2 linked regions of the Variovorax paradoxus genome follow. The protein of the gene in region 2 interacts with the protein of the main gene of each other region in a pairwise test. Links are inferred from orthologs where the notes say so. Each region holds a gene or a part of one and is shown on either strand. Other genes may lie near its edges. The genes, in order: ftsA and GOQ09_RS01440.

The links.
Region 1: the proteins of GOQ09_RS01440 (region 2) and ftsA interact in binary tests that used the Escherichia coli proteins (3 or more experiments, as listed by UniProt). The link is inferred for Variovorax paradoxus from one-to-one orthologs.

Annotation. Positions count from the first base shown.
Region 1 is NZ_CP046622.1:945,873-949,013, forward strand. The notes cover bases 222-3,046. They hold ftsA (cell division protein FtsA), read left to right. Parts: upstream 222-931; coding sequence 932-2,161; downstream 2,162-3,046. Other genes in these bases: GOQ09_RS04375 (cell division protein FtsQ/DivIB), read left to right, coding at 222-908; ftsZ (cell division protein FtsZ), read left to right, coding at 2,332-3,046. In the rest of the region: GOQ09_RS04370 (D-alanine--D-alanine ligase), read left to right, coding at 1-117; more of GOQ09_RS04375, read left to right, coding at 120-221; more of ftsZ, read left to right, coding at 3,047-3,141. UniProt on the Escherichia coli protein: Essential cell division protein that assists in the assembly of the Z ring. May serve as the principal membrane anchor for the Z ring.
Region 2 is NZ_CP046622.1:309,746-313,028, forward strand. The notes cover bases 284-3,250. They hold GOQ09_RS01440 (rod shape-determining protein), read left to right. Parts: upstream 284-1,228; coding sequence 1,229-2,272; downstream 2,273-3,250. Other genes in these bases: gatA (Asp-tRNA(Asn)/Glu-tRNA(Gln) amidotransferase subunit GatA), read right to left, coding at 284-716; gatC (Asp-tRNA(Asn)/Glu-tRNA(Gln) amidotransferase subunit GatC), read right to left, coding at 713-1,012; mreC (rod shape-determining protein MreC), read left to right, coding at 2,356-3,250. Outside these bases: more of gatA, read right to left, coding at 1-283; more of mreC, read left to right, coding at 3,251-3,283. UniProt on the Escherichia coli protein: Forms membrane-associated dynamic filaments that are essential for cell shape determination. Acts by regulating cell wall synthesis and cell elongation, and thus cell shape.

The sequences.
Region 1 (3,141 bases), 640 kb from region 2 along the record:
ATGACCAGCCATTCGCTGGTGCCGATGTCGGCGCGCGCATCGGGCATTGCCTACGAAGACCTGTGCCTGCGCGTGCTGGCCTCGGCTTCGCTGGACTCCACGGGAGGAGCGCAATAGCCATGGCCGACAGCATCCCGGCGCCATTCGACGTCAAGCTCATGAACATCGTCTCGAACCTCGCGTTCGCGGTGGTGGCGCTCATGCTGCTTGCGGCGGGCGCATGGTGGGTGCTGCGGCAGCCGTTCTTTCCCATTGCCGGCATCAAGGTCGACGGCGACGTGACGCACAACAATGAAGTGACCCTGCGCGCGAACGTGGCGCCCCAGCTCGCGGGCAATTTCTTCACGGTCGATCTCGCCCGCGCGAGAACGGCCTTCGAGTCTGTGCCCTGGGTGCGCAAGGCAGTGGTGCGGCGCGAGTTTCCCAACAAGCTGCGCGTCACCCTGACCGAGCAGGTGCCCGTGGCCAACTGGGGCGACGAAGCAGGCTCGAAGCTGATCAACAGCTTTGGCGACGTGTTCGAAGCCAACGTGGCCGAGGTGGACGACCGCCTGCCGCGGCTCGATGGTCCCATCGAGCAGGCCGGCCAGGTGCTTGGGATGTACCGCGTGATCGCGCCGATCTTCCAGCCCTACGACTTCAGCGTCGACGAGCTCACGCTTTCGAGCCGGGGCAGCTGGAAGGTGGTGCTGAACAGCGGCGCCGAGATCGAGCTCGGCCGCGGGCAGCCCGAAGAGGTGGCCGCCCGTGCGCAACGTTTCCTGAAAACCGTGACCCAGGTCGCGGGCCAATACCACCGCACCGCGGCGGACATCGAAGGGGCCGATCTGCGCCACAACGATGCCTATGCGTTGCGCCTTCGTGGCGTCACCACGGTCGTTACCGACCCGAAGACCAAGAAGAAGTAAATAGCGAATACCGAGGACATTCAATGCCCAAAGAATACAAAGACCTGGTTGTCGGACTCGACATCGGCACCGCCAAGGTGATGGTGGTGGTGGCCGAGGTGCTGCCCGGCGGCGAACTCAAGCTGGCCGGGCTCGGCATTGCGCCGAGCAATGGCCTGAAGCGCGGCGTGGTGGTGAACATCGACGCCACCGTGCAGAGCATCCAGCAGGCCCTGAAAGAGGCCGAGCTGATGGCCGACTGCAAGATCAGCCGCGTCTACACGGGCATTACCGGCAGCCACATCCGCGGCATCAATTCGAGCGGCATGGTGGCGGTGAAGGACAAGGAAGTAACGCCCGCCGACGTGGCCCGCGTGGTGGAAACCGCGCGCGCCATCAACATCTCGAGCGATCAGCGCCTGTTGCTGGTGGAGCCGCAGGAGTTCGTGATCGACGGGCAGGACGTGAAGGAGCCGATCGGCATGAGCGGCATGCGGCTCGAAGCCAAGGTGCACATCGTGACTGGCGCACAGAGCGCGGCCGAGAACATCATCAAGTGCGTGCGCCGCTGCGGGCTGGAGGTCGACCAGTTGATGCTGAACCCGCTGGCCTCGAGCCAGGCGGTGCTGACCGAGGACGAGCGCGAGCTCGGCGTGGTGCTGGTGGACATCGGCGCCGGCACCACAGACGTTGCAATTTTCACCAACGGCGCGATCCGCCACACGGCCGTGATTCCGATCGCGGGCGACCTGATCACGAGCGACATTGCCATGGCGCTGCGCACGCCCACCAAGGACGCCGAAGACATCAAGGTCGAGAACGGCTATGCCAAGCAGCTCCTGGCGGACCCCGACACGCAGGTGGAGGTGCCCGGCCTCGGCGATCGCGGCCCGCGCATGCTGAGCAAGCAGGCGCTTGCGGGCGTGATCGAGCCGCGCATCGAAGAAATCTTTTCGCTGGTGCAGCAGGTGGTGCGCGAGTCGGGCTACGAAGAGGTGTTGTCGTCGGGCGTGGTGCTCACGGGCGGAAGCGCCGTGATGCCGGGCATGGTCGAGCTCGGCGAAGACATCTTTTTAAAGCCGGTGCGGCGCGGCATTCCCAAGTATTCGAGCGCGCTGTCCGACATGGTCGCGCAGCCGCGCGCCGCCACCGTGATGGGCCTGCTCGAGGAAGCCCGCTTCGCACGCATGCGCGGCTTCAAGGTCGCGCAGAAGAACGGATCGGTAAAGACTGCGTTCGGACGTTTCAAGGACTTCATCGTGGGGAACTTCTGACCATGAATCACTCCCCACTCTGGCTCGCACGCGGCGGTCCTCCCTTGCATTTCAACGAGCGATGGCGGCGCACAGGTCCACCGCCCCGACGACGGCTACGTTGAACTCGTCAAGACACTAGAAAAATTCATAGATACACAACGGCAACTGCAAAATTCAAGGAGTTAGAAATGACCATCGAAATGATCGAAGTCGAAGAATTCAACCAAGGCACTCAGATCAAGGTGATCGGAGTCGGCGGCGGCGGCGGCAATGCCGTCGCGCACATGATGGAGCGCGGCGTGCAGGGCGTTCAGTTCGTCTGCGCCAACACCGACGCGCAGGCGCTCCAGCGCAGCAACGCACACAAGATCATCCAGCTGGGCACCAGCGGCCTGGGCGCCGGCAGCAAGCCCGACAAGGGCCGTGACGCGGCCGAAGCCGCGGTCGACGACATTCGCGCGGCCATCGACGGTGCGCACATGCTGTTCATCACGGCCGGCATGGGCGGCGGCACCGGCACCGGCGCAGCCCCCGTGATCGCACGCGTGGCAAAGGAAATGGGCATTCTCACCGTGGGTGTGGTGACCAAGCCCTTCGACTGGGAAGGCGGCCGCCGCATGACCAACGCCGACGCCGGCCTGGCCGAGCTCGAAGCCAACGTCGACTCGCTGATCGTGGTGCTCAACGAGAAGCTGCTCGACGTGCTGGGCGAGGACATCACCCAGGACGAAGCCTTCGCGCACGCCAACGACGTGCTGAAGAACGCCGTGGGCGGCATCTCGGAAATCATCAACGAGTACGGCGGCGTGAACGTCGACTTCGAAGACGTGCGCACCGTGATGGGCGAGCCGGGCAAGGCCATGATGGGCACCGCAGCCGCTGCCGGCCCGGATCGCGCGCGCATCGCCGCCGAACAGGCCGTGGCTTGCCCGCTGCTCGAAGGCATCGACCTCTCGGGCGCCAAGGGCGTGCTGGTGCTTGTGACCGCGTCGAAGGGT
Region 2 (3,283 bases):
CAGAAGGCCGACAGCAGCAGCGCGCAGTCTTCGGCCGAGCGGGCCATGGGGCCGGCCTGGTCGAGGCTCGATGCGAACGCCACCATGCCGTAGCGCGAGGCGCGGCCGTACGTGGGCTTGATGCCGGTGATGCCGCAGAACGAGGCCGGCTGGCGGATCGAGCCGCCGGTGTCGGTGCCGGTGGCCGCAGGGGCCAGGCGGGCCGCCACGGCCGCGGCGCTGGCGCCCGAGGAGCCGCCCGGAATGCGCTCGCGGTTCCAGGGGTTTTGCACCGGCACGGCCTTGTCGTGGCCCACGGCGGGCACGGCCACGTTCTCGTTGGCCGAGCCCATGGCGAACTCGTCGCAGCTCAGCTTGCCGAGGGTGACTGCGCCGGCTTCGGCCAGGCGGCGCACCACGGTGGCATCGAAGGGCGAACGGTAGCCCGCGAGCATCTTCGAGCCGGCGGTGGTGGCGAAATCGGTGGTGACGAAGATGTCCTTGTGCGCAATCGGCACGCCGGCCAGTGCCGGGGCGTTGCCGGTGGCAAGCTGCGCGTCGGCCGCACGGGCCTGGGCCAGCGTGACTTCCTCGTTCACATCCACAAAGGTGCCGAGCGATTCGTGGGACTTCATGCGGCCCAGAAAGGCCTGGGACGCCTCGACCGCCGAAACCTGGCGGTCGGCCAATGCCTTGGCCAGGGCGACCACGCCCATTTGATGCAATTCGCCGCTCATTCGATCACCTTGGGCACGAGGAACAAGCCGGCTTCGACGGCCGGGGCGCTCTTCTGGTTGGCTTCGCGGTTGTTGGGTTCGCTCACCACGTCGTCGCGCAAACGCAGCGTAATGTCTCCGATGGCGGCCACCGGGTGGGCCAGCGGCTCGATGCCGGCGGTGTCGACCGAACGCATACGTTCGACTAAATCGAAAAAGCCATTAATTTGGCTGAGCATGCGCTCGCTTTCGTCGGAAGCAAGCTGCAGCCGGGCCAACGAGGCGATGCGTGCAATATCTGAAGCGGAAAGTGACATGGGTCGAAATGGCTGGAAAACCGGGAGTATTCGCACGCCGGAGAGGGTGCTGACACGGGATTCAGAGGGGGATTCAGGTATTATCCCGCCTTTGCCGCAACCCCCGCGAACGCGCCGGCTTTTGCGCCAAAAACGATCAATCCACCCCGTCAAACGACCAAAAAACAGAGAGCGACGACTTGCCGACGCGCAGGCGTGCTCCAGAGGATTCCGCACATGTTTGGAGCTTTCCGTCGGTATTTTTCCACCGACCTCGCGATCGACCTCGGCACCGCCAACACACTGATCTTTGCCCGCAACAAGGGCATCGTGCTGGACGAGCCCTCGGTGGTCGCCATCCGCCACGAAGGCGGCCCCCACGGCAAGAAGGTGATCCAGGCTGTCGGCCGGGAAGCCAAGGCCATGCTGGGCAAGGTGCCCGGCAACATCGAGGCGATCCGCCCGATGAAGGACGGCGTGATTGCCGACTTCGTGATCACCGAGCAGATGATCAAGCAGTTCATCAAGATGGTGCACCCGCGCACGCTGCTCACGCCGAGCCCGCGCATCATCATCTGCGTGCCCTGCGGCTCCACCCAGGTCGAGCGCCGTGCCATCAAGGACGCGGCCGAAGCGGCGGGCGCCACTTCCGTCTACCTCATCGAAGAGCCCATGGCCGCGGCCATCGGCGCGGGCCTGCCGGTCAGCGAGGCTTCGGGCTCCATGGTGGTCGACATCGGCGGCGGCACCACCGAAGTGGGCGTCATCAGCCTGGGCGGCATGGTCTACAAGGGCTCCGTGCGCGTGGGCGGCGACCGCTTCGACGAAGCCATCATCAACTACATCCGCCGCAACTACGGCATGCTGATCGGCGAGCCGACGGCCGAAGTCATCAAGAAGAACATCGGCTCGGCCTTCCCGGGCTCCGAAGTCAAGGAAATGGAAGTCAAGGGCCGCAACCTTTCCGAAGGCGTGCCGCGCAGCTTCACCATCAGCAGCAACGAAGTGCTGGAAGCCCTGACCGATCCGCTCAACAACATCGTCTCCGCCGTGAAGAACGCGCTGGAGCAAACGCCGCCCGAACTGGGCGCCGACATCGCGGAGCGCGGCATGATGCTGACCGGCGGCGGCGCACTGCTGCGCGACCTGGACCGCCTGCTGGCCGAGGAAACCGGCCTGCCGGTGCTGGTGGCCGAAGATCCGCTGACCTGCGTGGTGCGCGGCTGCGGCATTGCTCTCGAGCGCATGGATCGCTTGGGAAGCATCTTCACGAGCGAGTGAATGCGCCACTGCCATCATCGGCCGGCCCTGCTTGTGCAGGCCGGCCTTTTTGCCATCTGACGTTGCACAGCCAGGCCTGAACCATGCCCTTGGGCACGCTCGATCGCACAGCCCCGCCCCTGTTCAACCAGGGGCAGTCGGCCCTGAGCAAGTTGATTTTCTTCGGTGCGCTCTCGCTGTTCCTGATGGTGGCCGACGCGCGCTTCCATCTGGTTCAGCCCATACGCGCGGCCGTGGGGGCGGTGCTCTATCCGGTGCAGTGGCTGGCGCTCAAGCCGGTGCAGTTCGTGGTGGGCGGCAGCCGCTACTTCGAAGACCTGCAAACGGCCCAGCGCAACGAAGAAGAAGCCCGCAAGGCGCTCATGCAGCAGGCAGAGCGTGCGAGCCAGGCCGACACGCTCGCGCAGGACAACGCACGCCTTCGCGCGTTGCTCGAACTGCGCCAGACCACGCAGGCGCCGGGCCGCGCCGCCGAGGTGCTCTACGACGCCGCCGACCCCTACACGCGCAAGATCGTCATCGACCAGGGGCTCACGCACGGCGTGGCGGCCGGTTCGCCGGTGATCGACGCGAACGGCGTGCTCGGCCAGGTGACACAGGTGCTGCCCTTCACGAGCGAGGTCACGCTGGTGATCGACCGCGATCTTTCCATTCCCGTGCAGAACACCCGCACCGGCGTGCGCAGCGTGGCTTTCGGTGATGCATCGGCGCACGGCGCGGGGCTGGAGCTGCGCTTCATGGCTGCCAATGCCGACCTGCAGGAGGGCGACCTGCTCTCCACCAGCGGCGTCGACGGCGTCTATCCGGCCGGCCTGCCGGTTGCAAAGATCGAGCGCATCGAGCGCCGCGCCGATTCGGCCTTTGCGCGCATCTACTGCGTTCCGCTGGCCCGCGTGACGGCAGCGCGCTACGTGCTGGTGCTGGCGCCCACGGGGGCGCCCGCGGCACCGCCCGCGCCGGCCGCCCCCGCGCGCGGCAAGAAGCCCGAGCCCAAGGCAGACAAGAAAGCCG